2 regions of the Geodermatophilus sp. SYSU D00697 genome follow, and region 2 is predicted to be linked to the other one. Evidence: predicted binding sites of a transcription regulator. Region 2 holds the regulator's gene; the other holds the start of a gene.
What was found. The regulator LexA, encoded in region 2, represses DNA repair genes until DNA is damaged. The targets are predictions, from matches to a motif close to TCGAACANNTGTTCGA.
Positions count from the first base shown of each region.

Region 1: the regulator LexA is predicted to act here: its motif matches at 10,664-10,679, upstream of ruvC (crossover junction endodeoxyribonuclease RuvC).

Region 1 covers NZ_JBJGYV010000034.1:11,173-25,838, reverse strand. Annotated here, with positions in the region: gene ACI79C_RS21610 (peptidylprolyl isomerase) at 1-220, shown strand, start outside; gene ACI79C_RS21605 (peptidylprolyl isomerase) at 217-930, shown strand; gene ACI79C_RS21600 (DUF3105 domain-containing protein) at 930-1,511, shown strand; gene ACI79C_RS21595 (RelA/SpoT family protein) at 1,606-4,065, opposite strand; gene ACI79C_RS21590 (adenine phosphoribosyltransferase) at 4,158-4,745, opposite strand; gene secF (protein translocase subunit SecF) at 4,742-6,136, opposite strand; gene secD (protein translocase subunit SecD) at 6,133-7,794, opposite strand; gene yajC (preprotein translocase subunit YajC) at 7,809-8,159, opposite strand; gene ruvB (Holliday junction branch migration DNA helicase RuvB) at 8,323-9,444, opposite strand; gene ruvA (Holliday junction branch migration protein RuvA) at 9,441-10,082, opposite strand; gene ruvC (crossover junction endodeoxyribonuclease RuvC) at 10,079-10,645, opposite strand; gene ACI79C_RS21555 (YebC/PmpR family DNA-binding transcriptional regulator) at 10,799-11,551, opposite strand; gene pdxT (pyridoxal 5'-phosphate synthase glutaminase subunit PdxT) at 11,548-12,195, opposite strand; gene ACI79C_RS21545 (heparan-alpha-glucosaminide N-acetyltransferase domain-containing protein) at 12,207-13,304, opposite strand; gene pdxS (pyridoxal 5'-phosphate synthase lyase subunit PdxS) at 13,363-14,271, opposite strand; gene ACI79C_RS21535 (hypothetical protein) at 14,323-14,666, opposite strand, start outside.
Region 2 covers NZ_JBJGYV010000009.1:95,168-109,833, forward strand. Annotated here, with positions in the region: gene nrdR (transcriptional regulator NrdR) at 1-433, opposite strand, end outside; gene ACI79C_RS10305 (hypothetical protein) at 817-1,419, opposite strand; gene ACI79C_RS10310 (LysM peptidoglycan-binding domain-containing protein) at 1,566-2,207, opposite strand; gene lexA (transcriptional repressor LexA) at 2,410-3,162, shown strand; gene ACI79C_RS10320 (hypothetical protein) at 3,184-4,233, opposite strand; gene ACI79C_RS10325 (phosphatase PAP2 family protein) at 4,205-4,954, opposite strand; gene hflX (GTPase HflX) at 5,022-6,518, opposite strand; gene ACI79C_RS10335 (hypothetical protein) at 6,666-6,887, shown strand; gene dapF (diaminopimelate epimerase) at 6,897-7,763, opposite strand; gene miaA (tRNA (adenosine(37)-N6)-dimethylallyltransferase MiaA) at 7,760-8,683, opposite strand; gene ACI79C_RS10350 (hypothetical protein) at 8,680-9,399, opposite strand; gene ACI79C_RS10355 (DUF349 domain-containing protein) at 9,440-11,032, shown strand; gene miaB (tRNA (N6-isopentenyl adenosine(37)-C2)-methylthiotransferase MiaB) at 11,125-12,576, opposite strand; gene ACI79C_RS10365 (hypothetical protein) at 12,621-12,803, opposite strand; gene ACI79C_RS10370 (amino acid ABC transporter ATP-binding protein) at 13,019-13,738, shown strand; gene ACI79C_RS10375 (glutamate ABC transporter substrate-binding protein) at 13,761-14,654, shown strand.

The DNA.
Region 1 (14,666 bases), on a different contig from region 2:
CATGGCCAACAGCGGGCAGGGCTTCGACGGCAGCCAGTTCTTCCTCGTCTGGGGCGACAGCCAGCTGCCGCCGAGCTACACCGTCCTGGGGACCATCGACGAGGCCGGCCTCGGGGTGCTCGACACCATCGCCGCCAACGGCAACGACGGCGCCAACGGCCCGGGTGACGGCGCGCCGACCCAGGAGGTCCGCATCGAGTCCCTGACGGTCGCCGCGTGAGGTCCCGGGCGGTCGCCGGCCTCGCGGGGACGGCGCTGGCCCTGGCGGCCTGCTCGAGCGGCGGCAGCGGGGAGACCGAGGCCTCGGGCTCGGCCGGCGGTCCGGGTGGCGGCGGAGCGGCCGCCTCCGGCGCGGTGACGACCTGCGACTGGTCGGACACCCCCTCCGGCAACCCCTACCTCATCGAGGTCGAGCCGCCGGACGACGAGGTGCCGGCCGAGGGGACCACCGACCTGGTGATGTCGACCAACCTCGGCGACCTCACCCTCACACTCGACCAGGAGCGCACCCCCTGCGCGGCCGCGAGCCTGGTGCACCTGGCCGAGGCGGGGTTCTTCGACGACTCCCCGTGCCACCGCGAGGTCGACAGCGCCGGCCTCCAGGTGCTGCAGTGCGGCGACCCGACCGGGACCGGCGCCGGCGGCCCCACCTACACGTTCCGCACGGAGGTCACCGGCGAGGAGACCTATCCGCGCGGCACCATCGCGATGGCCAACAGCGGGCAGGGTTTCGACGGCAGCCAGTTCTTCCTCGTCTGGGGCGACAGCCAGCTGCCGCCGGACTACACCGTCGTGGGCACCGTGGACGACGCCGGGCTGGCCGTGCTCGACGTCGTCGGGGCCAACGGCAACGACGGCTCGCTGGACCCCAGCCCGGGCGGCGGCGCGCCCAGCGTGCCGGTCACCATCGCGTCCATGACCGTCACCTGATGGACCGTCGCCTGATGCGGCCGCGGGCCCGGTCGCTCGCGGCGCTCGCCGCGGTCGCCCTCGCCGGGTGCACCAGCGCCGTCGAGGCCTCCCCCGCACCGGCTCCCGAGCCGGTCACGCTGCAGGACACCCAGGTGGCGCAGTACTCGGCGGGTCAGCAGCACGTGCCGGGGGACGTCGACTACGCGGAGAGCCCGCCGGTCGGCGGCCCGCACGACCCGGTGTGGGCCGACTGCACCGGCAGCGTGTACGACGTGCCGATCCGGCCGGAGAACGCCGTCCACTCCCTCGAGCACGGCGCGGTCTGGATCACCTACGACCCCGAGCTCCTGACCGCGGACGACGTCGAGGCGCTGACGGCCGCCGTGCGGGGCACCTACGGCCTGATGCTCTCGCCGTACCCGGGTCTGGGCACCGCGGTCTCGCTGCAGGCGTGGAACCACGCGCTGCGGCTCGACGACGTCGACGACCCCCGGCTGGTCGAGTTCACCCGGCTGCTGACCGGGAACGCCGAGAACACGCCCGAACCCGGTGCCCCCTGCGACAACCCGACCTTCCTCGCCGCGCCCCGCACCGCCTGAGCGGCGTCCTCCCGCACCGCAGCGCGTCCTCCCCCACGGTCGACCGCGAGGGAGGACGCGCCACGATCAGGTCACCTGATCGTGGCGGACGCCGTCAGGCGGTGACGCGCTCCACGTCGAAGACGCCGTCCACGTTGCGCACCGTCTGCAGCACCGCACCCAGGTGCGCGGGGTCGGCGAGCTCGAAGGTGAACCGGCTGACGGCCACCCGGTCGCGGCTGGTCTGCACCGACGCGGAGAGGATGTTGACCCGCTCGTCGGCCAGCGCCTTGGTGACGTCGGACAGCAGCCGGTGCCGGTCGAGCGCCTCGACCTGGATGGCCACCAGGAAGACCGAGCCGGGCTGGCTGGCCCACTCGACCTCCACCAGGCGCTCGGGCTTGCGCTCGAGGTCCGCGGCGTTGGTGCAGTCGGTCCGGTGCACGCTCACCCCGCCGCCGCGGGTGACGAAGCCGAGGACGTCGTCCCCCGGAACCGGCGTGCAGCACTTGGCGAGCTTGGCCCACACGTCGCTCATCCCGTGGACGACGATGCCCGGGTCGCCACCGGCCGGGCGCCGGTGAGCCGGGCGCCGCATGGGGATGGTGGTCTCGGCGATGTCCTCGACCGCGCCCTCGGCGCCGCCCAGGGCCGTGATGAGCTTCTCGACGACCGAGGAGGCCGAGATCTGGTTCTCCCCCACCGCCGCGTACAGCGCGGTGACGTCGGCGTAGCGGAGGTCCTTGGCCAGCGTCGACAGCGCCTCGCCGCCGAGCAGCCGCTGCAGCGGCAGCCCCGCCTTGCGCATCGCCCGGGTGAGCGCCTCCTTGCCGGCCTCGACGGCGTCCTCGCGGCGCTCCTTGGTGAACCACTGGCGGATCTTCGTGCGTGCCCGCGACGAGCCGACGAACGACAGCCAGTCCTTCGACGGGCCGGCCGTCGGCGACTTGGACGTGAAGACCTCGACGACGTCGCCGTTGTTGAGCGTGCTGTCCAGCGAGACCAGCGCCCCGTTGACCCGGGCACCGATGCAGCGGTGCCCGACCTCGGTGTGCACCGCGTAGGCGAAGTCGACCGGGGTGGAGTTGCCCGGCAGGCTGACCACGTCGCCCTTGGGGGTGAAGACGAAGACCTCCTGCGGGCCGAGGTCGTAGCGCAGGGTCTCCAGGAACTCGCCGGGCTCCTGCGCCTCCCGCTGCCAGTCCAGCAGCTGGCGCAGCCACAGCATGTCGTCGGGCGACCCCGTCTTGGTGCCCCCGCCGAGCTCGCCCGCGGCCGGCCTGCCGCCCGCCCGCGCCTTCTCCTTGTACTTCCAGTGCGCGGCGATGCCGTACTCGGCGGTGCGGTGCATGTCGTGCGTACGGATCTGCAGCTCGACCGGCTTGCCCTGCGGGCCGATCACCGTCGTGTGCAGCGACTGGTACATGTTGAACTTCGGCATCGCGATGAAGTCCTTGAACCGGCCCGGTACCGGCTGCCAGTGCGCGTGCATGATGCCCAGCGCGGCGTAGCAGTCGCGGACCGTGTCGACCAGGATCCGGATGCCGACGAGGTCCCAGATGTCGGCGAAGTCGCGGCCGCGCACGATCATCTTCTGGTAGATCGAGTAGTAGTGCTTGGGCCGGCCGGTGACGACCGCCTCGATCTTCGCGGCCTTGAGCTGCCCCTCGACCGTCGAGGTGACCTCGGTGAGGTAGGTGTCCCGGGAGGGCGCGCGCTCGGCCACCAGCCGCACGATCTCGTCGTACCGCTTCGGGTACAGCGTGGCGAACGCGAGGTCCTCGAGCTCCCACTTGATCGTGTTCATGCCCAGCCGGTGCGCCAGCGGGGCCAGGATCTCCAGCGTCTCGCGCGCCTTCTTCTCCTGCTTCTCCGGCGGGAGGAAGCGCAGCGTGCGCATGTTGTGCAGCCGGTCGGCCAGCTTGATGACCAGCACCCGGGGGTCGCGGGCCATCGCCACGATCATCTTGCGGATCGTCTCGGCCTGCGCCGCGTCACCCAGCTTGACCCGGTCGATCTTCGTGACGCCGTCCACCAGGTGGGCGACCTCGGGACCGAACGCCTCGGTGATCGACTCCAGCGTCTGGCCGGTGTCCTCCACCGTGTCGTGCAGCAGCGCGGCCACCAGCGTGGTGGTGTCCATCCCCAGGCCGGCCAGGATGGTGGCCACGGCCAGCGGGTGGGTGATGTAGGGGTCGCCGCTCTTGCGCTTCTGCGAGGCGTGCGCGGTCTCGGCGACGTCGTAGGCGCGCTGCAGCAGCGCCAGGTCGGCCTTCGGGTGGCTCTGCCGGTGCAGCGCCGCCAGCGGCTCGAGCACCGGCCGGACGATGCCGCTGCGCTGCCCGGCGACGATCCGGCGGGCCAGCCGGTCCCGGACCCGCCGCCGCGGCGCGCCGGCCGGCTCCTGCTCGCCCGGCGGCTCCGCACCGACGTCGTCGGGACGGCGGACGACCGGGCGGCTCGGGAGGGGCGGTCGCTCGGCCCCGCCCGGCGGCGCCTGCGTCCCGGCCCCCGAGGGGAGCGCCGGGGCGTCAGCCCGTGCAGCAGCCACGTTCGTGGCGGCGTCGGGGCCCATGGCGACTCCTGCAGGCCGGAGGAGGGGACGACCCTCCCCATGCTAGTCGGGCGGAGCGCCCCCGCGTCCCGACCGGCCTGGTCATCTCCCTCTCAGGTGGTCCAGAGGGCGTGCACCGTGTGCGGCGCGAGCCGCTGCCGGCCGCCCAGCGCGGCGAGCTCGACGACGACCGACACCGCCACGACCACACCACCGAGCTGCTCGACGAGAGCGATCGCCGCGCCCAGCGTGCCCCCGGTGGCCAGGACGTCGTCGACGACCAGCACCCGCTGACCGGGCCGGATGGAGTCCGTGTGCAGCTCGAGGGTGGCGGTGCCGTACTCCAGCTCGTACTCGGCCGCCACCCGCTCGCGGGGCAGCTTGCCGGCCTTGCGCACCGGGACGACCCCGACCCCGGCGTCGAGCGCGACGGCCGCGGCGAGCAGGAACCCGCGCGCCTCCACGCCCACGACGAGGTCGAAGCCCGGGTCGGAGTCGCCGTCGGCGAGCGCGGCGGCGCGGGGGTCGACCAACGCTGGCGCCGCGAGTCCGTCGATCATCCGCCGGAAGGCGGGCCCGTCGGCGAAGACGGGGGTCAGGTCGCGGAACAGCACGCCCGGCTCGGGGTGGTCCGGGACGTCGACGGTGAGCTCGGCGATGAGCTCGTCCAGGGGCCGTTCGGCCGCGCGCTCGACGGTCACCGTCGCTTCTTCCCGCCCGAGGGACGGCCCGGCCGCTGGGGGCGCGCCCCCGGACGGGGTGCCGCCGTCGCGCCGCTGCGCGGTTCGGGACGCACCGACTCCGGCGACTCCACCACGACGTCGGCCGCGGCCGGCCCGAGCTCCGCCTCGCGCTCGGCGACGGCGACGCCACCGCCGCGCCGGGCGGTGCCGCCCGCACGACGGGCGCTGGCGACCGGGGCGCGCCCGGCGGTGACCCGGGCCCCGCCCTGCCGCGCCTGCGCCGAGCGCCGGGCGAGCACGCGCTTGCGGAGGGCCTGCACCTCCGGCTCGCGCTCCTTGAGGTCGGCCACGATCGGCGTGGCCAGGAAGATCGAGGAGTAGGTGCCCGCCGCCAGACCGACGAACAGGACCAGCGCGAGGTCCTTGAGCGTGCCGACCCCGAGCAGGCCGGCGCCGACGAACAGCAGGCCGGCCACCGGCAGCAGCGCGATGACCGACGTGTTGATCGACCGCATCAGCGTCTGGTTGACCGCGAGGTTGGCCGCCTCGCCCCAGGTCATGCGGGCGCTCTTGGCCAGGTCGCGGGTGTTCTCGTCGACCTTGTCGAAGACGACGACGGTGTCGTAGAGGGAGAACCCGAGGATGGTGAGGAACCCGATCACCGTCGAGGGGGTGACCTCGAAGCCGACCAGCGCGTACACGCCGGCGGTGACCACGATGTCGTGCACCAGCGCCGCCATGGCGCCGACGGCCATCTTGGGCTGGAAGCGCACCGCCAGGAACAGCACCACCGCGACGAAGAAGACCGCCAGCGCGATGAGGGCCTGGTCGGTGATGTCGCGGCCCCACTCCGCGCTCACCGCCTCGGGGCTGACCTGCGAGGGGTCGATGCCCACCGCGCCGGCGACCGCCTCGACAACGGCCCGCTCGGCGTCGGTGTCGAGGGCGCCGGTCCGCAGCAGCACGGTGTCGCCGCCGACCACCTGGGCACTGGCGACGTCGGCGCCCGCGTCCTCGGCCGCCGTCCGCACCTCGCTCAGCTGCGCCTCGCTGCCCGGCAGGCGGAAGCTGTTGCCCCCGGCGAAGTCGATGCCGAAGTTGAAGCCCCGGAAGACGATCGCGGCGATGCACAGCAGCACGACCACCGCGGTGATGCGGTAGATCAGCCGGCTGCGCCCGACGACGTCCAGCCCGGCCTCGCCGTTGTAGAGCCGGTGGGCCAGGGAGGCCCGGCGGCCGGGGCGCCCACGGTCGGCGTCCCCCTCGCGGGGCAGGCCGGCGTCGGCCAGGGCGTCGTCGTCGGCGGCCGCCGCGGCATCTCGCGCGGCGGAGCCGGCGTCCTGCACCTCGTCCGAGTCCGTGCCCAGCGGCAGCTCGTCGTCTGGGCGACGGGGGTCGCGGCCGCTCATGAGTCGCTCCTGTCCTGCGCGGTGCTGCCGGACCCACTGCCGGCGCCGACCAGCTCTCGCCGGTCCGAGGGACGACGGCCCCCGGCGGGCCGGCCCGGGCGGTCGAGGCTGCGGCCCAGCCCGGAGAACCGGCTGCTGCCGAAGGACCGGAAGCGGGCCAGCACCGCCATCAGCGGGTGGGTGAAGAGGAAGACGACGACCAGGTCGAGGACCGTCGACATGCCGAGGGTGAACGCGAAGCCCTTCACGTCGCCGATCGCCAGGACGTAGAGGATCGCCGCGGCCAGGAAGCTGACCGCGTCGGCCGACAGGATGGTGCGCCGGGCACGGACCCAGGCGCGCGGCACCGCCGACCGGAGCGTGCGGCCCTCGCGGATCTCGTCCTTGAGCCGCTCGAAGTAGACGACGAAGGAGTCCGCGGTGATGCCGATCGACACGATGAACCCGGCGATGCCGGCCAGGCTGAGGGTGAAACCGATCTGCCGTCCCAGCAGCACGAGGACGGCGTAGACGACCACCGCCGACAGCAGGAGGCTGGCGATCATCACCAGGCCCAGGAGCCGGTAGTAGACCAGCGCGTAGACGAAGACCAGCGCAATGCCGATGGCGCCGGCGATGAGGCCGGCCTGCAGCTGCTCCTCGCCCAGCTCGGTGGAGATCGACTGCGCGGTGGCCTGGGTGAAGGTCAGCGGCAGGGCGCCGTAGCGCAGCTGGTTGGCCAGCTGCTCGGCCCCCTCCTGCGTGAACTGCCCGGTGATCGTCGTCTGCCCGTTGATGGCGCTCTGGATGGTGGGCGCGGAGACCACCCGGCCGTCGAGGGTGAACGCGACGTTCTTGCCGATGTTCGCGGCGGTGTAGGTCGCCCAGGTCTCGCGGCCGGTGGAGTTGAAGTCCAGCAGCACGACCCACTCGCCGGTGGCCTGCTGGGTGCCGGCCTGGGCGTCGACGATGTCGGTGCCCTCGAGGATCGCCGGGCCGAGCAGGTACTTGAACTGGCCGTCCTCGGAGCAGGCCGCGACGTGGTCCTCGGACCGGTCGACAGCGGCCGCGGGGTCGGTGGTGTCGCAGGTCAGCGTGGCGTACTCCGCCTGCGCCTGCTCGAGGGTCACGGCCGGGGCGTCCGGGTCGGGGATCGACGGGTCGGCGACCGCGCCGTCGGACGGGGTGGCCGCGTCCGTGGGCGCAGCCGCGTCCGTGGGCGCAGCCGGGTCGGTCGGCGCAGCCGGGTCGGTCGGCGCCGTCCCGTCGGTCGGCGCGGCGCTGTCCTCGGCCGCCGGCGTGGCCGGCTCCGGGCCGGAGAGGACCGGGCGGAAGCGCAGCTGCGCGGTCTGGCCCAGCTCCCGGGCCTGGTCGCCGTCGTCACCGGGGACGGAGATGACGATGTTCGAGTCGCCCTCGGTGACCACCTCGGCCTCGGCCACGCCCAGGCCGTTGACGCGCTGCTCGATGATCTGCCGCGCGAGCTCGAGGTTCTCGGGGGCGGGCGCCTGCCCGTCCGGGGTGCGCGCGGCGAGGGTGACGGTCGTGCCGCCCCGCAGGTCGAGCCCGAGCTGCGGGGTGCGGGTGTCGCCGGTGAAGAAGATCAGGCCGTACAGGACGGCGATGATCAGCACGAACGCGCCGAAGTACCGGCGCGCAGGCAGCTGACGCTGGGCCACGGGAGGGTGACCGCTCAGCGCGTCCGGTCGGCCGGGCCACCGTCGGCCGGGCCACCGGTGTCGTCCCCCGGGACGGCGGGGCCGGTCTCGGCGGGCCCGGCGACGGCCGGCTGGCGGACCTCGAGGATGGCCTGCCGGGCGAAGGTCACCACGACGCCCGGGGCGATCTCGAGATCGACGGTGGTGTCACCCAGGGCGACGACCGTGCCGTGCAGCCCGGCGGTCGTCATGACCGGGGTGCCCGGGGTCAGCGACTCCTGCATCGCTCGGGCCTGGGCCTGCATCCGCTTGCGCTGCCGGGCCGGCAGGACGATGAGCAGGACGAAGGCCAGGGCCAGGAGGACGAGCGGGAAGTACTGCTCCACGACAGATGTGCCTCTCTACCGCGCGGCGTTCCGCGGTGGGGTGCGGCCCGGGACGGGACCGCTCGGGTACGGCGGCTGTGGCGCGCCGCGACATCCGCGTGCAGCGACCGGGCAGGACGCGCGCGGCCGCGGCCGGACGAGTTGCGCGCCAGCGCTCCGCAGTCTAGGCGTCGAACAGCGTCTCTGACGACGACCCGGGGGCGGGTGGGTCTGCTGTGACCCTCCCGAGGGGGATGCCACCCCGCGGCAGCGGCCGGCCCAGGTGCTGCCACGCGGCCTCGGTGGCGACCCGGCCCCGGGGCGTCCGGGCCAGCAGGCCGGCGCGGACGAGGAACGGCTCGCAGACCTCCTCGACGGTGTGCGGCTCCTCCCCCACGGCGACCGCGAGCGTCGCGACGCCGACCGGCCCGCCGCCGAAGCGCATCACCAGCGCCTCGAGGACGGCGCGGTCGAGCCGGTCCAGCCCGAGGTGGTCGACGTCGTAGAGGGCCAGCGCCGCCTCGGCGACCTCGCGGGTCACCCGGCCGTCGGCACGGACCTCGGCGTAGTCGCGCACCCGGCGCAGCAGCCGGTTGGCGATGCGCGGCGTCCCCCGGGACCGGCCGGCGATCTCGGCGGACCCCTCGTCGGTCAGCTCGACGCCCAGCAGCGCCGCGCTGCGGGCGAGCACCCGCTGCAGCTCGGCCGGCTCGTAGAACTCCATCTGGCCGACGAAGCCGAACCGGTCGCGCAGCGGGCCGGTGAGCAGGCCGGCCCGGGTCGTGGCGCCGACCAGGGTGAACGGGTTGATGTCCAGCGGGATGGCGGTGGCACCGGGGCCCTTGCCGACGACGACGTCGACCCGGAAGTCCTCCATCGCCATGTACAGCAGTTCCTCGGCCGGCCGCGCGATGCGGTGGATCTCGTCGATGAACAGGACGTCGCCGGGGCCGAGGTTGGACAGCATCGCGGCGAGGTCGCCCGAGCGCTCGATCGCCGGGCCGCTGGTGATCTTCACCGACGTCCCGAGCTCGGTGCCGATGATCAGGGCGAGGCTGGTCTTGCCCAGCCCGGGCGGACCGGAGAGCAGCACGTGGTCCGGCGGCCGGCCGCGCCGCTTGGCGCCCTCCAGCACCAGTCCCAGCTGCCGGGCCACCTTGGGCTGGCCGATGAAGTCGTCGAGGGAGTGCGGCCGCAGCGCCGACTCGACGACCCGCTCCTCGTCACCGGCCTGGGCCGACACCGCGTGGTCCCGCCCCGGGCCGGCGTCGGCGGCCGGCAGCCCCCGGTCGAACGGCGTGCTCACGGCCTACCCAGCAGCCGCAGGGCCTGCCGCAGTAGCACCGCCACCTCGACCGATCCGGTCGCCGCGACCTGCTCGTCGGCGATCGGCGCGAGCTGGGCGACGGCGCTCTCGGCCTCCTTGCCGGTCCAGCCCAGACCCACGAGGGCCGAGGTGAGCTGGTCCCGCCACGGCGCGACCGGCGTGACCGGCGGCAGGCCGGCCGGCGCCGGCGCGCCGTCCAGCTGCGTGTCGGTGCTCGTGGACCCGAGCCGGTCGCGCAGCTCCAGGATCAGCCGCTCGGCGCCCTTCTTGCCGATGCCGGGGACCTGGGTGAGCGCCTTGACGTCGGCCATCGACACCGCACGGCGGACCTCCCGCGGCGGGTGGATGGCCAGCACCGCCTGGGCCAGCCGCGGGCCCACACCGTTGGCGGTCTGCAGCAGCTCGAACAGCTGGCGCTCGTCGTCGTCGGCGAACCCGTAGAGGGTCAGGGAGTCCTCGCGCACGACGAGGCTGGTCGACAGCCGGGCGTCCTCCCCCACCTGCAGGCGGGCGATCGTGCCGGGCGTGCACTGCACCGACAGCCCGATGCCGCCGACCTCGACCACGGCGCCGTCGGGTGACACGGCCGCCACGCGGCCGCTCACACTCGCGATCACCGGGACACCCCCGTCCAGCGCGGCAGCGTCGTGGACCGCACGGGGGCACCGATGCCCCCGGCCAGCGCGGCGTGGCGCAGCCGCTGCTGCGCGGGCCCCCGCCAGGCGTGGCAGACGGCGAGCGCCAGCGCGTCGGCGGCGTCGGCGGGCTTGGGCGGCGACGACAGCCCCAGCACCCGGGTGACCATGAGGGTGACCTGCTCCTTGTCGGCTCGGCCGCTGCCGGAGATGGCGGCCTTGACCTCGCTGGGCGTGTGCCAGGCGACCGGCCGGTCGGCCTGCGCCGCGGCGAGTGCCGCCACGCCGGCGGCCTGGGCGGTGCCGGTGGCGGTGCCCTTGTTGTTCTGGGTGAACACCCGCTCGATCGCCACGACGTCGGGCCGGTGCTCGCGCAGCAGCGCGGTCACCGCGGTGTGCAGCTCGAGCAGCCGCAGCTCCAGGTCCAGCTCGGCGGCGGTGCGGACGACGCCCACGCCCACCGCCGCCGGGCGGGCGCCGGGACGCCCGTCGACCACGCCCCACCCGCACCGGGTGAGGCCCGGGTCGATGCCGAGCACTCGCATGGACGCGCCTCCCGATGACCGAACTGGTGTTCGACCGAGGCTAACCGCTCGCGCCGACGGATCGGCGACGACACGCCTCCCGGGCCGTCCGGAGCCTGCGAGCGGAGAGGGCGCTCAGCCGACCTCGTCCACGCGTCGTCCTCCGCCCCCGCGTCACCCGACCTTCTCGAGCACCTCGTCGGAGACGTCGTAGTTCGCGTAGACGTTCTGCACGTCGTCGCAGTCCTCGAGGGCGTCGATGAGGCGGAAGACCTTGCCCGCCGCCTCCTCGTCGAGCTCGACGGTGACGCTCGGCAGGAACCCGGCCTCGGCCGAGTCGTAGTCGATCCCGGCGTCCTGCAGCGCGGTCCGGACGGCGACCAGGTCCGTGGGCTCGCTGACCACCTCGAAGGAGTCGCCCTGGTCGCGGACCTCCTCCGCGCCGGCCTCGAGCACCGCCATGAGGACGCTGTCCTCGTCGACGCCGTCGGCCTTGGGGACCACGACGACGCCCTTGCGCGAGAACAGGTAGGAGACCGAGCCCGGGTCGGCCATCGAGCCGCCGTTGCGGGTCATCGCCGTCCGGACCTCGGAGGCCGCGCGGTTGCGGTTGTCGGTGAGGCACTCGACCAGCACCGCCACGCCGGCGGCCGCGTAGCCCTCGTACATGATCGTCTGCCAGTCCGCGCCCCCGGCCTCCGCCCCCGAGCCGCGCTTGACGGCGCGGTCGATGTTGTCGTTGGGGACCGAGGACTTCTTCGCCTTCTGGATGGCGTCGTACAGCGTGGGGTTGCCCGCCGGGTCGCCACCGCCCACCCGGGCCGCGACCTCGACGTTCTTGATGAGCTTGGCGAAGAGCTTGCCGCGCTTGGCGTCGATCGCGGCCTTCTTGTGCTTCGTCGTCGCCCACTTCGAGTGGCCGCTCACGGCACTCCCCTCTCGTTCCCGGCGCCCGAACGGCGTGCCGTCTGTCTGCGCACCAGGTCGACGAACAACGCGTGCACCCGGCGGTCCCCGGTGAGTTCCGGGTGGAAGCTGGTGGCCACCAGGTTGCCCTGGCGGACGGCGACGATCCTACCGTCGGCCCGTCCACCCACGACCCGGCCGAGCACCTGCACGTCCCGACCTGCCTCCTCCACCCACGGCGCGCGGATGAACACGGCGCGCACGGGGCCACCGTCGAGACCCTCGAACCCGACCTCGGACTCGAAGGAGTTGACCTGGCGGCCGAAGGCGTTGCGCCGGACGGTGACGTCGAGCCCCCCGACGGTCACCTGGTCCGGGGGCGCGTCGAGCAGCCGGTCGGCGAGCATGATCATCCCCGCGCAGGACCCGTAGGCCGGCAGCCCGCCGGCGATGGCCGCACGCAGCGGCTCGAGCAGCCCGAACCGGACGGTCAGCTTGGCCATGGTGGTCGACTCCCCGCCCGGGAGGACCAGACCGTCCACCGCGCCCAGGTCCTCCGGACGGCGCACGGTGACCGGCTCGGCGCCGAGGGCGGACAGCGCGGCCAGGTGCTCGCGGACGTCACCCTGCAGCGCCAGCACACCGACGACCGGGTTCTCGGGCACGGGGAGACAGGCTACGGTCCCGCCACCCGGCGCGAGCTCCAGGTCAGCAGCCGTTCCAGCGGTCCCCGTCCGAGCCGCAGCCGCCACGCCGTGGCCACCACCAGCGCGGTCACGGTGAACCGGACCCACCGCCCCCAGTCGTCGTCGGAGGACTCCACGCCCAGCGCCCAGATCGCCACGATCTGCGCGGTGTAGACCGACAGCGCCGTCGCGCCCACCGACGCCAGCGGGTACGTCACCCGCGGCAGCCGGTCGGCGACCACGAGGCACAGGCCGAGGACGGCGACGGCGACGCCGGCGGAGCCCACCACCTCGAACGACGTCCCGCTGTGCGGCTCGGCCCCGGCGAACCAGGCCGGGTCCCAGTCACCGGGGCGGCCGAAACCCAGCTCCATCCCGGCCAGCCGCCGTCCCGGCCCGACCAGCCGGGCGCTCAGCCAGGCACCGCCGTACCCGACCGCCGCGGCGAGCAGGCCGCCGGCGAGCAGTCCCGCGCGCACCCGGGCGGTACGCAGGTCGAGCCGGCCGACCGCCAGCCCCACGAGCACGAACGCCGCCCAGACGACCGCCGGGTAGTACCCCGTGACGAGGAGCCAGGCGAACGGTCCCCGCTCCTCGTCCCGGGCGGTGGCGTACCGGCCCACGGCGAGGACGACCGGCGGAGCGGCCAGCGCGACGACCCCGGCGGCGAGCAGCAGGCGCCGTGGTGACCAGCGCAGGAACGGCAGCGCCAGCACGAACAGGACCGCGTAGACCTCCAGGATGATGGCGACGAAGGTGTCCAGCAGCTCCAGGACCCCGCCGATCGCGAACACCCAGGCGGCCCGGACGAGGACGCGGGTGCGGACCTGGCCGAGCTCCCGGCCGGTGACGGGGGCGGTGCCACCGGAGAGCAGGGCGATCGACACGCCGGCGAGCGTCGCGAAGAGGATCGACGAGCGGCCGTCGACGACCCCGCTCCACGTGGCGGGGTCCCACGTCAGGTCCCCGGTCCGCCCCAGGTGGGCGCCGAACATCCCGAGGACGGCCAGCCCACGGGCGACGTCGACACCGGCCACGCGGCCGGGCAGGCCGGGGAGCTGCCGGTCGGCGGCACGCTCCCGCTCCATGGTCACGGCGCGAGGGTAGGGACCCTGCCTGGGAGACCGGCCCGGATCGGGTGCGGTGTCACCAGCCGCGGGACGCGTAGCGCTCGGACTCGGGCAGCGCGCTGACGTTGATGCCGACCATGGCCTCGCCCAGGCCGCGGGACACCTTCGCGATGACGTCCGGGTCGTCGGAGAACGTGGTGGCCTGGACGATCGCCGCGGCGCGCCGCGCCGGGTCGCCGGACTTGAAGATGCCCGAGCCGACGAAGACGCCCTCGGCGCCCAGCTGCATCATCATCGCGGCGTCCGCCGGGGTGGCGATGCCCCCCGCGGTGAACAGCACCACCGGCAGCTTGCCCAGTCGCGCGACCTCGGCGACCAGGTCGTACGGGGCGCGCAGCTCCTTGGCCGCGACGAACAGCTCGGTCGCGTCGAGGGTGCCCAGGCGGCGGATCCCGCTGCGGATGGCCCGCATGTGCCGGACGGCCTCGACGACGTTGCCGGTGCCGGCCTCGCCCTTGGAGCGGATCATCGCGGCGCCCTCGGCGATCCGCCGCAGCGCCTCGCCCAGGTCGGTGGCGCCGCAGACGAACGGCACGGTGAACTCGTCCTTGGCGATGTGGTGGGCCTCGTCGGCCGGGGTGAGCACCTCGGACTCGTCGATGTAGTCCACCCCGAGGCTCTGCAGCACCTGCGCCTCGACGAAGTGGCCGATCCGGGCCTTGGCCATGACCGGGATGGAGACCGCGTCGACGATCCCGGCGATCATGTCCGGGTCGCTCATGCGGGCGATGCCGCCCTGCGCACGGATGTCGGCGGGCACCCGCTCCAGGGCCATGACGGCGACCGCACCGGCGTCCTCGGCGATCTTCGCCTGCTCGGGGGTGACGACGTCCATGATCACGCCGCCCTTGAGCTGCTCGGCCATGCCGCGCTTGACGCCCTCGGTGCCGGTGGTGCCGGGAAGGGTCTGGTTGTGCTGGGTCACGGGAACTGCCTCGGTGCTCGACGGGAGAGGGCGCGATGATCGTACGGCCGCTCAGGACCGCGGCCGTCCCCCACCGGCGGCGCTGCTGGTGACCTCCCGCAGGCCGTCCTCGATGTCGAAGAAGCGGGGTGCCGGGCGGGCGGCGTGCAGGCGCAGCAGCGCCGTCAGCCGGCGGCTGCGCAGCAGGTGGGTGTCGCGCACCGCGTCGTTGTAGAACCGCCGCGCCAGCCCGATCCGGGTCGCGGTGCCGTCCAGGTCGGCCCGTAGCGCGACCGGTACGCCGGGCAGGTCGGTCGGGAGGTCCCGCAGCTCGCGGCCCAGCGCGTTCTCCGCGAGCTCCCGGTCGCCGGCGTGGGGGGCGCGCGCCTCGCGGGCGGCCACCGCCAGCCGGGCGG
Region 2 (14,666 bases):
GGAGCTCGGTGATCTCCTTCTCGAAGTCCTCGAGCGAGGTGAAGGCGCGGTAGACGCTGGCGAAGCGCAGGTAGGCGACCTCGTCCAACTCCCGCAGCGGCCGGAGGATGGCCAGCCCGACCTCGTGGCTGGGGACCTCCGCCGCGCCGGTGGCGCGGGTCGCGTCCTCCACCTGCTGGGCGAGCTGCTGCAACTGGTCCTCGTCGACCGGCCGGCCCTGGCAGGCCCGGCGGACGCCGGCCACCACCTTGGTCCGGTTGAACGGCTCACTGACACCGCTGCGCTTCACCACGGCGAGGACGGCCTCCTCCACCGTGGTGAACCGCCGGCCGCACGCGGGACACGACCGGCGCCGCCGGGTGGTGGCCCCCTCGTCGGCCTCGCGTGAGTCGATGACCCGGCTGTCGGCGTTGTGACAGAAGGGGCAACGCATCGCGGCTCCCCTCCCCTCGTGGTGGTCCGTCGCGCCCCCGCCCGACCGGCGGGCGCGGCGGCCGCGAAGCGGCCGGGGCACCCGAGCCGGGAAGCCGGCTGTGGACCCTCCTGGGGACATCCGGTGGACGTCCCGGGGAGAACCTGAGGACCGGCTGTGGACGGGCTTACAGCGGTGCAACTACTAGATGTAGGGGAACCCTAGGCCCGGCAACACAAGATCTGCAAGCCGGGACACGCCCCCGAGACACGGCCGTGACCAGGGGCGCTCTGCTGCCCCACCCGCCACGGCGACACGCCGCGACACGCCCCGCAGGAGTCGCGCGGCGGCGGCGGAGCGGTGTATGCGCGCGTCGGCACCCGACCCCGGAGGGCGGCCGGGCCTCAGCCGCGGACGGCGCCGTCGGGACGGGTCAGGCGGGGGCGGGGCACCCGCTCACCCAGCCGGAGGGGGCGGGTCAGGCAGTCGCCCTCGGCGCGCGGCGGGACCGCGACCGCCGGGAGGCCGACGCGGGTGTCGTCGTCCGCGGCCCGGTGTCGCCCGGCTCCGCCCGGTGCCCGGTGGCGCCCGGCGAGGGCGGCATCGAGCGCCGGCATCTCCGCGGTGACGTCCCCGCCGTGACGGCGCCGGCGACGGCCCTGCGCCGGGACGCCGGACGCCGTTCGCTCCGGAGCGCCGAGCACGCCGGCGACGAGCCGCTCACGGGCGGCGGCGCGGGCCAGGTCGAGGATCGGCGCGGCGGCGTCGTCCCCACGCCCAGCGGGAGGCGACGCCTCCACGACGGGCGACTCCGGCAGCCGCAGGTCGGACAGGGCGACCCAGGTCTCGCGCACACCGCCGGCGACGGTCAGCCGGACCCACACCTCGCAGGATCCGCCGGCGTCGTGGCGCCAGCCGAGGATCGACCCCGGCAACCAGGCGCCGGCCACGGACACCTCGACGGCCTGGGACTGCTGGGTGAAGACCGCTGCTCGGCTTCCGGACATCCGCGACACGCCTCTGACGTTAGGTGCCCTTTTGACCACGCAGCGTCAACGCCTCCGTACGGAGGGTTGACGAACCTGACCGCCTCGCCTTGTCGCTGTCTGGCCCCGCGGCGTGCCGGGCCCGGAGGAGGAGGGACGGGACGCCCTCAGGGCAGCAGGAGGACCTGTCCCGGCACGACGCGGGCACCGTCGAGCTCGTTGAGCTCCTCGATCACGTCGACCACGGCCCGGACGTCCTCGTCGGGCCCGGCGAAGTCTGCGGCGATGGACCACACCGTGTCCCCCGCCTGGACGACCACGCTGCGCTCCCCCACCAGCCGCAGGTCGCCGGGGTCATCGGCGACGAGAGGTCCGAGCCAGGACCCGAGCGCCACGCCGACCCCCAGCGCGAGGACCACCGCCAGCCGGCGCGCCCTGCGGGTCAGCCGCACCCCCGGACCCGGCCGGTGCCGCACCCGGCCGCAGCCGCCGCGCACGGGCCGCCCCGCCGGGGGACCGGGCACCGCGGCCCCCGCCGGCCGGGTCGGGCCCGGCCGCGTCTGCCCGGGTCGCACCGGACCCGGCCGGGTGGCGGACGAGTCGACGGGCGCGGTCGCACCGTCGTCGGTCGCCCGGACCGACTCGGGCCGGCATGCGCCCACCCGGGACACGGTCGCCCGCGACGCCGGAGGCCGTGGCCGGCGCCCGGCCGCACCGTCGTCGGCCACCGGGACCGCACGGAGCCGGGGCCGCCAGGGCACCTGTACCGCGTCGTCGAAGTCCAGCACCGCCTGCCGCATGCCCGCCACGACCACTCCTCCCACCGCTGCCCGGACCGTCGAACGCCTGTTCGATTCGAACGGCTGTGCGATGTCTACCGGATGGGTCCGACGAACGCCATCGCGCCCTGCCGGGCAGTTCGAACACGTGTTTGATCGAGAGGGCCCGGCACGCTACGGTCGGTCCCGAACGACGAGACGTGCTGCGACAGCAGCCGGCGAGGAGGCGACGGTGGCGGAGAAGAGCGGGACGTCGGGGAGCCGCCGGAGGACGACCGGCGCGCCGGCGGCCACCGAGACGGCGGCCGTGCGGACCTTCCCCGACCGGAGCGAGGCCGGGGACGGCCTGACCCAGCGCCAGCGGCGCGTCCTCGAGGTCATCCGCGACTCCATCGACCGCCGCGGCTACCCGCCCTCGGTTCGCGAGATCGGTGAGGCCGTCGGCCTGTCCTCGGCCTCCTCGGTGGCCCACCAGCTCACGGTCCTGCAGAAGAAGGGCTGGCTGCGCCGCGACCCGAACCGGCCCCGGGCCCTCGACGTCCGCCTGCCCGGCGACGCGCCGGCCGAGCTCGTGTCCACCGCCGCCCCGGCCGGCACCGACGAGGCGCCCGCCCCCACCTACGTCCCGCTCGTCGGCCGGATCGCCGCCGGTGGCCCGGTGCTCGCCGAGCAGGCGGTCGAGGACGTCTTCCCGCTGCCCCGCGAACTGGTCGGCGAGGGCACCCTCTTCATGCTCAAGGTCGCCGGCGACTCGATGGTCGAGGCGGCCATCTGCGACGGCGACTGGGTCGTGGTGCGCCAGCAGCCGACGGCCGAGAACGGCGAGATCGTGGCCGCCATGATCGACGGCGAGGCGACGGTCAAGACCTACAAGCGTCGTGACGGCCACGTGTGGCTGCTGCCGCACAACCCCGCCTACGAGCCCATCCCGGGTGACGAGGCCACCATCCTGGGTCGCGTCGTCACCGTGCTGCGCCGGGTCTGACCCGCAGGCGCCGCCCCGGGCTCAGGGGCGCCGGCGCAGCCTCCCGCCGACCCACACCAGGGCGGCGGCGACCACGGCCGCGATCGCGGCCGCCGCGACGGCCGGCATGCCGCCGTCGTCGGCGCTCAGCAGGTCGGGGAGGGAACCGTCCGCCGACGTCGACGCAGCGGCGTCGCTCGGGAGCTCGCCCAACGGGACGACGATGACGTCGGCCGGCAGTCCCTCGCTGGTCACGACCAGGCCGGAGGCGTCGGCGGTGAAGCTGACCGCCTCGCCCTGCGGCGACGCGGGCAGCGGCAGCCGGACCGGGTCGGCGGCCAGTGCACCCGCCACGTCGGAGCCCGACAGCGGCCAGACGTAGGCGTCGGTGTAGGTCCGCAGGGCCAGCAACCGGCCGTCGGGCGAGACCGCTCCCCCGGTGACCATGAGCTGCCCGGCGCGACCGACCGGACCGCCCGGGGTCCCGGTGAGCGTGAACTCGACACCCGCCACCTCGGTGAGGCCAACCGTGCCGGCGTCGACCAGCGCGCTCACCGGGCGGTACACCGAGCTGGCTCCGAGCACCTCCTTGGTCACCAGGTAAGGCGTGCCGTCCGGCGCGAGGAGCAGCGCCTCCACGTCCCGGGGTCCCTCCGGGAAGGCCAGCCGGTACACCGCGGTGCTGCCGTCCGGCCGCAGGGCCAGCAGCGCCACCGTCTCCCGCGTGCCGTTGTTGTCGCCGGTGTCGGCGAGCCACACGGTCCCGTCGGCGCCGACCGCGAGGTCCTCGGGGTCGTAGGGGTCGACCGGCGCGCTGCGCACGTCGACCACCTGGCAGCCGGCGTCCAGGACGTGGACGTCGAGCCGCTCCCCACCGTCGTTGAGGGCCAGCATGCGGTCGCCCACCACCACGAGGCCGGAGAGCTCCGCCAGCCGGGGGTCGGTGACCTGGCACTGCGTGCGAGGCGCCGTCGCCTCCTCGGCGGAGACCGGCTGCGCGGCACCGAGGACGGCGGTCAGCGCGAGGACCGTCCCCGCAGCCAGGTGCCGGCCCGGCGTGCCGCTACGCGGAGGGGTGAGCAGCTCGGGCACCGACCCAGCGTGACAGCAGGACTGCGTCCAGTGCATGGACCACGCCCAGCAGGAGGATGCCGACCGCCGCCCCGACCACCGCGTCGGTGACCCAGTGGAAGTCCAGGGACACCATGGCCACCCCGGTGGCGACCGGGCCGAAGACGCTGAGCAGCCGGAAGGCCCGCTGCACGCCCGCGGCGAGCCGGAACTCCACCGCCTGCCACCGGGCGACACCCCACATGAGGACCGCGTTGGCCACGTGCCCCGACGGGTAGGACGCACCGTCGCGGTGGAAGAACGACCCGGGATAGGCCGGTGCGGTGCGCCCGGTCCCGTACTTGAAGCCGTAGACGACGACGGTGAGCAGCGCGAGCGCGACCAGCACCCGGAGCAGCGGCACGGCGGTCCGGCGCCGCCACACCAGGTAGCCGGTCAGGACCGCCAGGACGATCAGGATGAAGCCGCGCCCGCCCAGCTGGGTCACCGCCCACACCGGCCAGTACGCGGCCGACTCCTTGAGCTGCCAGGAGCTGACCACCTCGGAGACCCGCAGGTCCATCCGCTCGAGCACACCCCGGCTGAGCAGGTCCGCGGTCACCGCGACGGTGACGAGCAGGGCGAGGACCAGCAGCCACCACGATGGCCGGCCGTCGGAGACCACCCGCTGCGGCGGGGCGGGCACGACCTCGCCGTCCGGCGCGTGCTCGCCCGGACGCCGCCGCACCGCGCCGCTGGTCACGCTCTCACGGTACCGGGACGTGACCCGATCGTGACCTCGGACGACCGACGCGGGCGCGCCGTCCCGGTCAGCCGACCGGGACGGCGAACCCCTCCAGGCTGGCGGCGAGTGCTCCGTCGACCCGGGCGGTCAGCCGGGTCCCGCCGGCCTCGTGCTCCTCGCGGAGGACCTCGCCGTCGCGGTGCACCCGGGCGACGAGGTCGCCGCGGTCGTAGGGCACCAGCACGTCGACGTCGACATCGGGCCGCGGCAGCCGCGCGGCGACGATGTCCCGCAGCTGCTCGATCCCCTCACCGGTGCGCGCGGACACCCACACCGCACCCGGCAGCGCCCGGCGCAGCGTGAGGACGTCGTCCTCGCTCATGGCGTCGACCTTGTTGACCACGATCAGCTCCGGCACCGCCGCCGCATCGATCTCGCCGAGGACGACGTGGACGGCGTCGATCTGACCCAGCGGGTCCGGGTCGGATCCGTCGACGACGTGCAGCAGCAGGTCGGCGGCGGCCACCTCCTCCAGCGTCGACCGGAAGGCGTCGACCAGCTGGTGCGGCAGGTGCCGCACGAAGCCGACGGTGTCGGTGAGCGTGTACTCGCGGCCGTCGGGCGAGGTGGCCCGGCGCACCGTCGGGTCGAGGGTGGCGAACAGCGCGTTCTCCACCAGCACACCGGCGCCGGTGAGCCGGTTGAGCAGGCTGGACTTGCCGGCGTTGGTGTAGCCGGCGATCGCCACGCTGGGGACGGCGTTGCGCCCGCGACTGCTGCGCTGCGTGGCGCGTGCGGTCGCCATGCCCGCGATCTCCCGGCGCAGCTTGCTCACCCGCGCCCGGATGCGCCGCCGGTCGGTCTCGATCTTGGTCTCACCCGGACCGCGGGTCCCGATGCCGCCACCACCGGCGACCCGGCCACCGGCCTGCCGGGACAGCGACTCACCCCAGCCGCGCAGCCGCGGGAGCATGTACTGCATCTGGGCGAGCTCGACCTGCGCCTTGCCCTCACGGCTGGAGGCGTGCTGGGCGAAGATGTCGAGGATCAGCGCGGTCCGGTCGACCACCTTGACCTTGAGGATCTTCTCCAGCGCGTTGAGCTGGCCCGGCGTCAGCTCTCCGTCGCAGATGACGGTGTCGGCGCCGGCCGCGGCGACGATGTCGCGGATCTCGGCGGCCTTGCCCGAGCCCACGTAGGTGCCCGCGTCGGGCTTGTCCCGCCGCTGGCTCACCGCCTCCAGGACCTGCGACCCCGCGGTCTCGGCCAGCGCGGCGAGCTCGGCCAGGGACCGGTCGGCGTCGGCCTGCGTCCCCTCGGTCCAGACGCCGACCAGCACGACGCGCTCCAGGCGCAGCTGGCGGTACTCGACCTCGGTGACGTCGGCGAGCTCCGTGGACAGACCCGCGACGCGGCGGAGGGCGCCGCGTGCCTCGAGGTCGTAGGAGCCGGTCGTCTCCTCCGGCTCGTCCCACTGCCCGGCCGGCGCGGGACGGGTGGCCTCCTCGGCCGGTTCGGGGGCGGCCCGTAGGGCCCGGTCCCCGGCGCCGTCGATCGCGGCGCGGTTCTGTGCTGTCGTCATCGTGTCCAGCGTGGCACGCCCCACCTGCCGGGGCATCTGAGTTGTCATCGCCGGGTACAACACCGCGGGCGTCCGAGACCATCCCGACGCGTGACCTCGTCGTCCCCGGGTAGGGCCCGGTCCCGACGATCGCGAGGAGGCCGGAGCATGACCGAGAGCAGCGGCAGCAGCAGCCTGGGCAGCGGCGAGGAGCTCGACGACCCGGGTCGCGACCCCAAGGGCCTCAACCCGCCGCGCAACCCGCTGGGCGCCGGCCCCGACCAGGACAGCGGTCGCGGCGAGCCCAAGGGCAGCCCCGGGATCGCCGGACAGTCGATGATGCCCGAGTCGCCGGAGGAGACGGAGAACACCAGGGACCAGGGGGCCTGAGCCGGCCGGTCAGCTCGCGAGCCACTCCGGCGTGAGCTCACCGGCGGCCACGACCACGGCCGGGCCGGTGAGCACCGTCGTCCCGTCGACGCGGACGGTGAGCCGGCCGCCGGGGACGTCCACGGTGACCGTGCCCGTGTCGGCGCCGCCGGCCTCCAGCGCCGCCCAGGCGGCCGCGCACGCGCCCGTCCCGCACGACCGGGTCTCCCCCACGCCACGCTCGGACACCCGCAGCCGGATGTGGGCGGCCGGCGCCAGGACGTTCACGAACTCGACGTTGACCCCGTCGGGGAAGAGCCCGGTGTCCACGCCCGGGGCGACGGTGAGGTCGAGGGTGTCGACGTCGACGTCGGTCAGGCAGGCCAGGTGCGGGTTGCCCATCGTGACGGCGCGGCCGGGGAACGCCGCGCCGTCCAGGTGCGCCGCGCCGGTCCCGAAGGGCCGGGCGGGGCCCATGTCGACCCAGTAGCCACCGTCGGGCGCGGCGCCGACCCGGCGCGGCCCGCCGCGGGTGCCCACCAGGACGCCGGACTCGCACGCGGCGCGGTCCAGCAGCCCCTCGGTGACCAGGACGTGCAGGAACAGCCGGATGCCGTTGCCGCACATCTCGGCGTGCGAGCCGTCGGCGTTGCGGTGGTCCATGAACCACTCGCAGCGGTCGAGGTCCTCCCCGAGGACGGCCGGCGCGTCGGGGACGTGCACGCTGCGGACGACGCGCAGCACGCCGTCCCCACCGAGGCCGGCCCGGCGCTCGCACAGCCGGCGGACCATCGCGGCGTCCAGCCGGTCCTCCGGCCAGGCCGTGCCGTCGGGGTCGGGCAGGACGACGAAGTCGTTCTCCGTGCCGTGTCCGATCAGCACCCGGTTGGCGGTCACCGGCCGATCGTATGCGCGGCGATCAACGCGTCGGCCGCGTCGACGAGGTCGGGGCGCGCGGCGTCCAGCCAGGTGGTCGCGGCGTCGCGGCGGAACCACGACCGCTGCCTCCGGACGAATCGGCGCGTGGTCGACACGGTGCGCTCGCGGGCCTCCTCGGCGGTCAGCTCGCCGTCGAGCTGGGCGAGCACCTGCGCGTAGCCCAGCGCCCGCGAGGCGGTGGGACCCTCCCGCAGGCCGTCGGCAGCCAGCGTCTCCACCTCGGCGACGAACCCCGCGGCCCACATCCGGTCGACGCGGGCGGCGATCCGCTCGTCGAGGTCGGCCGGGTCGCGGTCCAGGCCGACGACCACGGCCGGGTAGTGCGGCCGGGGCTCGGGCAGCTGCGCGCGGAAGGGGCCGCCGGTGATCTCCACGACCTCCAGCGCGCGCACGATCCGCCGTCCGTTGCTCGGCAGGACCGCCGCGGCCGCGGCCGGGTCGACGGTGGCCAGCCGGGCGTGCAGGGCCGCGGGGCCGACATCGGCCAGCTCGCCCTCCAACCGGGCCCGCACCGCCGGGTCGGTGCCCGGGAAGTCCAGCTCGTCGAGGACGGCGCGCACGTACAGCCCCGACCCCCCGACCAGCAGGGGCACCGTGCCCGCTGCCCGCAGCCGGTCGACCTCGGCGCGGGCCAGGCGGCGGTACTCGGCGACCGACGCCGCCTGCCGCACGTGCCAGACGTCGAGCAGGTGATGCGCGACGCCGCCCTGCTCGGCGGCGTCGGGCTTGGCGGTGCCGATGTCCATGCCGCGGTAGAGCTGCATGGAGTCGGCGTTGACCACCTCACCGCCCAGCCGCCGCGCCAGGGCCACCCCCAGCGCGGTCTTGCCCGTGGCGGTGGGGCCGACCAGGGCGACCACCGGCGGCTGCGCCGTCACGGGACCAGCCAGTCGGCGACGAGGTACCCGACGCCGAAGGGCGCCGCGTCCGCGAGCAGCCGCCCCCGCACCTCCCGGCCGGCCAGGACGGCTCCGACCGCGCGCCAGGTGGGGACGCCGGCGGCCAGCAGGCGCTCCCCCTCCGCGGGATCGAGCCCGGCGAGCGCCGCGGCGTCCCCGGAGGCCAGCGCAGCGGCGACGGCGGCGTCAAAGGGCCCGGCGGCCTCGTCGAGGTACCCGGGCGCCTTGACCGTGCGGCGCGCCGACCCGTCCCCCATCGCCAGGACACCGACCGGACCGGGCAGTTCGGCGAGGGCGTCGGCGAGGTCGTCAGGCGTCACCCCCAGCCGGAGGCCGGCGTACCCGGCCTGGTGCAGCAGCCAGGCGCCCACCGTGTGCGCCAGCGGAGTGCGCCGGCCACCCGGCCGCTCCGGCCCCGCGAACGGCACGTCGAGGTCCACGCCGAAGCCGCGCAGGTCGCCGCCGTCCCCCGGGCCGAAGCGGCTCCCGCCCCCGCTCCCCACGACGACGACCACCTCGGGCCGGTGGGCGAGCGCGGCATCGACGGCCTCGGCGCAGGCGGTCCGCAGCTGCCGGGTGTCGGCTCCGGGCCGGCCCTCCACCTGGGGCAGCAGCAGCGGCGGGCAGGGACAGAAGGCGACGGTGAGGGGACCCGCGGCCCCCTTCCCGTCGGATCCGGCCGGGCTGGAGCTCACCGGAGCAGTGTCCCGGATGCGACGTGGGACACTGCGGTGCGTGTCGAGCACGGAGAACGCCGCAAACACCTCGCAGCAGGTCCCCACCACGGACACGGCCGGTTCCGAGGCGGTCACCCCCGAGGCGGGGACGGCGGCCGCGGCCGCCCCCGGCGACGCCGCACTGGCCGACCCGGCCGCGGGGACGCCCGAGGTCGCCCCGCCGTCCGAGCAGGGCGCGGAGGCTCCCGCCGCGACCGAGGACGCGCCAGGCGCGGCCGTGCCGGAGGAGGTCGTGCCGGTGGAGGTCGTGCCGGGAGACCTCACCCCGGGTGCCGTCACCCCGGGTGCCGTCACGCCGGGAGCCGTCGTCCCGGAGACGGCTGCCCCTGCGCTCGCCCCGGCGCGGCCGGCCGCCCCCGTGCAGCCGGCCGCCGCGGCGTCGGACCCGTCGCAGTGGGGCCGCGTGGACGAGGACGGCACCGTCTACGTCCGCACCGCCGAGGGCGAGCGCGCCGTGGGCTCCTGGCAGGCCGGCGACCCGGCCGCCGGCCTGGCGCACTACGCCCGCCGCTACGACGACCTCGCCACCGAGGTCTCGCTGCTCGAGGCGCGGCTCAAGGCGCACACCGGCAATCCCAGCGAGCTGAAGTCCAAGGCCCAGGCGCTGGCCGAGCAGATCCCCGCCGCCACCGCCGTCGGCGACCTCGACGGGCTCGCCGCGCGGGCCCGGGCGATGGTCGAGACCGCCGACTCCGCGGCCGCCGAGTCGCGGGCGGAGAAGGCCGCCGCCCGCGCGGCCCAGGTCGCCCGCAAGGAGGCGCTGGCCGCCGAGGCCGAGCAGATCGCCGCCGAGTCGACCTCGTGGAAGGCCGCCGGCGACCGGCTCAAGGCCATCGTCGAGGAGTGGAAGACCATCCGCGGCATCGACCGCAAGACCGACGAGGCGCTGTGGAGTCGGTTCGCCGCCGCCCGCGACGCCTTCAGCCGCCGCCGCGGCGCACACTTCGCCGCCCTCGACGCCCAGCGCAGCGAGGCCCGGGCGGCCAAGCAGGAGCTCATCCGGGAGGCCGAGCGGCTGTCGGCCTCCACCGACTGGGGCGCGACCAGCGCCGCCATGCGCTCGCTCATGGACCGCTGGAAGGCCGTCCCCCGCACCGGCCGGGACGGCGACGACGACCTGTGGAAGCAGTTCCGCGCCGCCCAGGACGTCTTCTTCGCCGCTCGCGCCGAGTCGGACAAGGCACGCAACAGCGAGCAGCTGGCCAACCAGCAGGCCAAGGAGGAGATCCTCACCGAGGCCGAGAAGCTCGACCCCTCCACCGACCTGCGCGGAGCGCAGAACGCGCTGCGCAAGCTGCAGGAACGCTATGACGCGATCGGCCACGTGCCGCGCGGCGCGATGCGTCAGCTGGAGGACCGCATGCAGGCCGTCGAGCAGCGCGTTCGCGGCGCGGTGGACTCCTCACGCGCCCGGGTCGCGCCGGAGAACCCGATGGTCATCTCGATGCGCCAGGCGGTGACCAAGGCCGAGGAGCAGCTGGCCAAGGCCGAGGCCGCCGGGAACGCCGCGCGCATCGAGGAGGCGCGGGCCAACCTGGCCACCCGCCGCGAGTGGCTGGCCGAGGCCGAGAAGGCCGCGTCCCGCCGCTGAGAGAGGACCCCCTCCTCCCCACCCCTCGCACGCTCGGGGCGGCGCCCCGGGGGGCCGCTCGGGGCGGCGCCCCGGAGAACGCCGCGGGTGGGCTACGCCGGGGCGCCGATCCGCGGCATGCCCAGCAGCACGCCGGGCGTGGTGGGCCGGGTGCCGGCCTCGGCGGCGTCGCCGGCGCGGGTCCGCCGGTGCGACAGCAGCGGCCCGTCGGCCACGAGGTGGTGCGGCGCGGCCTGGGTGACGACGGTCTCGACCACGTCGCCGGGCCGGACGCCGTCGGCCGCCGTGAAGTGCACCAAGCGGCCGTCACGGGCCCGGCCGGTCAGCCGCCCGGTGCGGGCGTCCTTGCTGCCCTCGCCGGCGGCGACCAGCAGCTCGACGGTGCGACCGACCTGGGCGCGGTTCTCCGCCCAGCTGATCTCCTCCTGCAGCGCGACCAGCCGCTCGTAGCGCTCCTGGACGACGGCCTTGGGCAGCTGGCCCTCCATCTCGGCCGCGGGCGTCCCGGGCCGCTTGGAGTACTGGAAGGTGAAGGCGCTGGAGAACCGGGCCTGGCGGACGACGTCGAGGGTCTGCGCGAAGTCCGCCTCGGTCTCCCCCGGGAAGCCGACGATGATGTCGGTGGTGATCGCCGCGTCGGGCATCGCCGCCCTCACCCGGTCGATGATGCCGAGGTAGCGCTCCTGCCGGTAGCCGCGGCGCATGCGGCGCAGCACGTCGTCCGACCCGCTCTGCAGCGGCATGTGCAGCTGGTGGCAGACGGCGGGGGTCTCCGCCATCGCCTCGATGACGTCGTCGGTGAACTCGCGCGGGTGCGGGCTGGTGAACCGCACCCGCTCCAGCCCCTCGATGGTGCCGGTCGCGCGCAGCAGGTCGGCGAAGGCACCCCGGTCGCGGAACTCCACGCCGTAGGCGTTCACGTTCTGGCCGAGCAGGGTCACCTCGAGCACGCCCTGGTCCACCAGCGCCTGGACCTCGGCGAGGATCTCGCCCGGACGGCGGTCCTTCTCCTTGCCGCGCAGCGACGGGACGATGCAGAACGTGCAGGTGTTGTTGCACCCCACGCTGATGGAGACCCAGCCGGAGTAGGCGGAGTCGCGCTTGGCCGGCAGCGTCGACGGGAAGACCTCGAGGGCCTCGGCGATCTCCACCTGCGCCTCGGCGTTGTGCCGGGCCCGCTCCAGCAGGGCCGGCAGCGAGCCGACGTTGTGGGTGCCGAAGACGACGTCCACCCACGGCGCGCGCTGGACGATCTGGCCGCGGTCCTTCTGCGCCAGGCAGCCGCCGACGGCGATCTGCATGCCGGGGCGCGCGTCCTTCACCGGCCGCAGGTGGCCGAGGTTGCCGTACAGCCGGTTGTCGGCGTTCTCCCGCACCGCGCAGGTGTTGAGGACGACGACGTCGGCGTCCTCCCCCTCGGCGGCCGGCGCGTAGCCGGCCGCCTCCAGGAGCCCGGACAGGCGCTCGGAGTCGTGCACGTTCATCTGGCACCCGTAGGTGCGCACCCGGTAGGTGCGCGCGGCTGCCGCCAGCTCGGTTCCCATGACGGGTCGAGGGTACGGCGCGCGGGTCCCCCGGCCGCCGTCGCTCAGACGCCCGGGCCCGGCTGGTCCTCGTCGAAGGCCGCCTGCGCCTTGCCGGTCTCGGTGTCCGGGGCGTCGGCGAGCAGCGCTCCGGGGTCGTCGTCGTCCCAGGCCTGGTCGGTCGTCCCGGGTTCGTCGACGAAGGCAGGGACGTCGTCCGGGGGCGGGTTCTCGCGGTCGCCGGCCATGGCTGCTCCTCGCGTCCGGCCGCCGCGGACCTCCCGCGGCGGGCCCGGCCCGGTACCCGTCACCCGGCCGCATGACGCGCACCACCGCCTCCGAGGGGTTGTTACGCCTTCGTGATCGACCGGTTCGGTCCCCGTCGCGTCCCGGCCCTAGGGTCGCCAGCGTGACCAGCCCCGCGAACACCGACGCGCGCACGACGGGAGGGCCTCTCGTCCGACTGTCCGGCGTCAACAAGTGGTTCGGCGAACTGCACGTGCTGCAGGACATCGACCTGTCCGTCGACCGCGGGGAGGTGGTCGTGGTCATCGGCCCCTCCGGGTCGGGCAAGTCCACGCTCTGCCGGACGATCAACCGGCTGGAGTCCATCCAGCAGGGCGAGATCACCATCGACGGCCAGCGGCTGCCCGACGAGGGCAAGGCGCTCGCGCGGCTGCGCAGCGACGTCGGGATGGTGTTCCAGAGCTTCAACCTCTTCGCGCACAAGACGATCCTCGAGAACGTCACCCTGGGCCCGGTCAAGGTGCGCCGGCAGGCGCGCGGCGAGGCCGAGCGGCGGGCCCGCGAGCTGCTCGACCGGGTCGGGGTGGGCGCCCAGGCCGACAAGTACCCGGCGCAGCTCTCCGGTGGCCAGCAGCAGCGGGTGGCCATCGCCCGCGCCCTGGCCATGGACCCCAAGGTCATCCTGTTCGACGAGCCGACCTCGGCGCTGGACCCCGAGATGATCAACGAGGTCCTCGACGTCATGACTGCGCTCGCCCGCGACGGCATGACCATGATCGTCGTCACCCACGAGATGGGCTTCGCCCGCCGCGCGGCCAACCGGGTCGTCTTCATGGACGGCGGCCGCATCGTCGAGGCGACCGACCCGGAGTCGTTCTTCACCAACCCGCAGTCGGACCGGGCCAAGGACTTCCTCTCGAAGATCCTCAACCACTGAGCCCGGTAGGAAAGGAACGCACATGCGCATCACCCGCTACGCCGCCGCCGTCGGGGCGCTGGGCCTCGTGCTGGCCGGCTGCTCCAGTGAGGCCGGCCAGCAGGCTGAGGACGAGGCCCAGAACACCGCCGAGGTGGCCGAGGACGTCCAGTTCGAGGCCGGGACGACGATGGCCGAGCTGGCCGAGTCCGGCTCGATCACCGTGGGCACCAAGTTCGACCAGCCGGGGTTCGGTCTGCTCAACCCGCAGACCCAGGACCCCGAGGGCTTCGACGTCGAGATCGCCAAGATCATCGCCGGTGAGCTGGGCATCGCGGAAGACGGCATCACCTGGACCGAGACCGTGTCGGCGAACCGGGAGCCGTTCATCCAGAACGGCCAGGTCGACATCGTCGTGGCGACCTACACGATCAACGACACCCGCAAGCAGGTCGTCGACTTCGCCGGGCCGTACTACGTGGCCGGCCAGGACATCATGGTCGCCGCGGGCAACCCCGAGGGCATCCAGGGGCCCGACGACCTCGCCGGCAAGACGGTCTGCTCGGTGGAGGGTTCCACGCCGGCGCAGAACATCCGGGACAACTACCCGGAGGCCAACCTGACCACCTACGACGTCTACTCGAAGTGCGCCGACGACCTGGCGAACGGCAACGTCCAGGCGGTGACGACCGACAACGTCATCCTCACCGGCCTGGTCGCCGGCAACCCCGAGGGCTTCGAACTGGTCGGGAACCCGTTCACCGAGGAGCCCTACGGCATCGGCCTGGCGCTCGGCGACACCGAGTTCCGGAATTGGATCAACGACGTCCTCGAGGAGTCCTACGAGGACGGCCGGTGGGCCGAGGCCTGGGACCGCACGGCCGGCTCGATCACCGGGGAGCCGGCTCCGGAGCCTCCGGCGGTCGACCGCTACTGAGTCCCCCGCGGC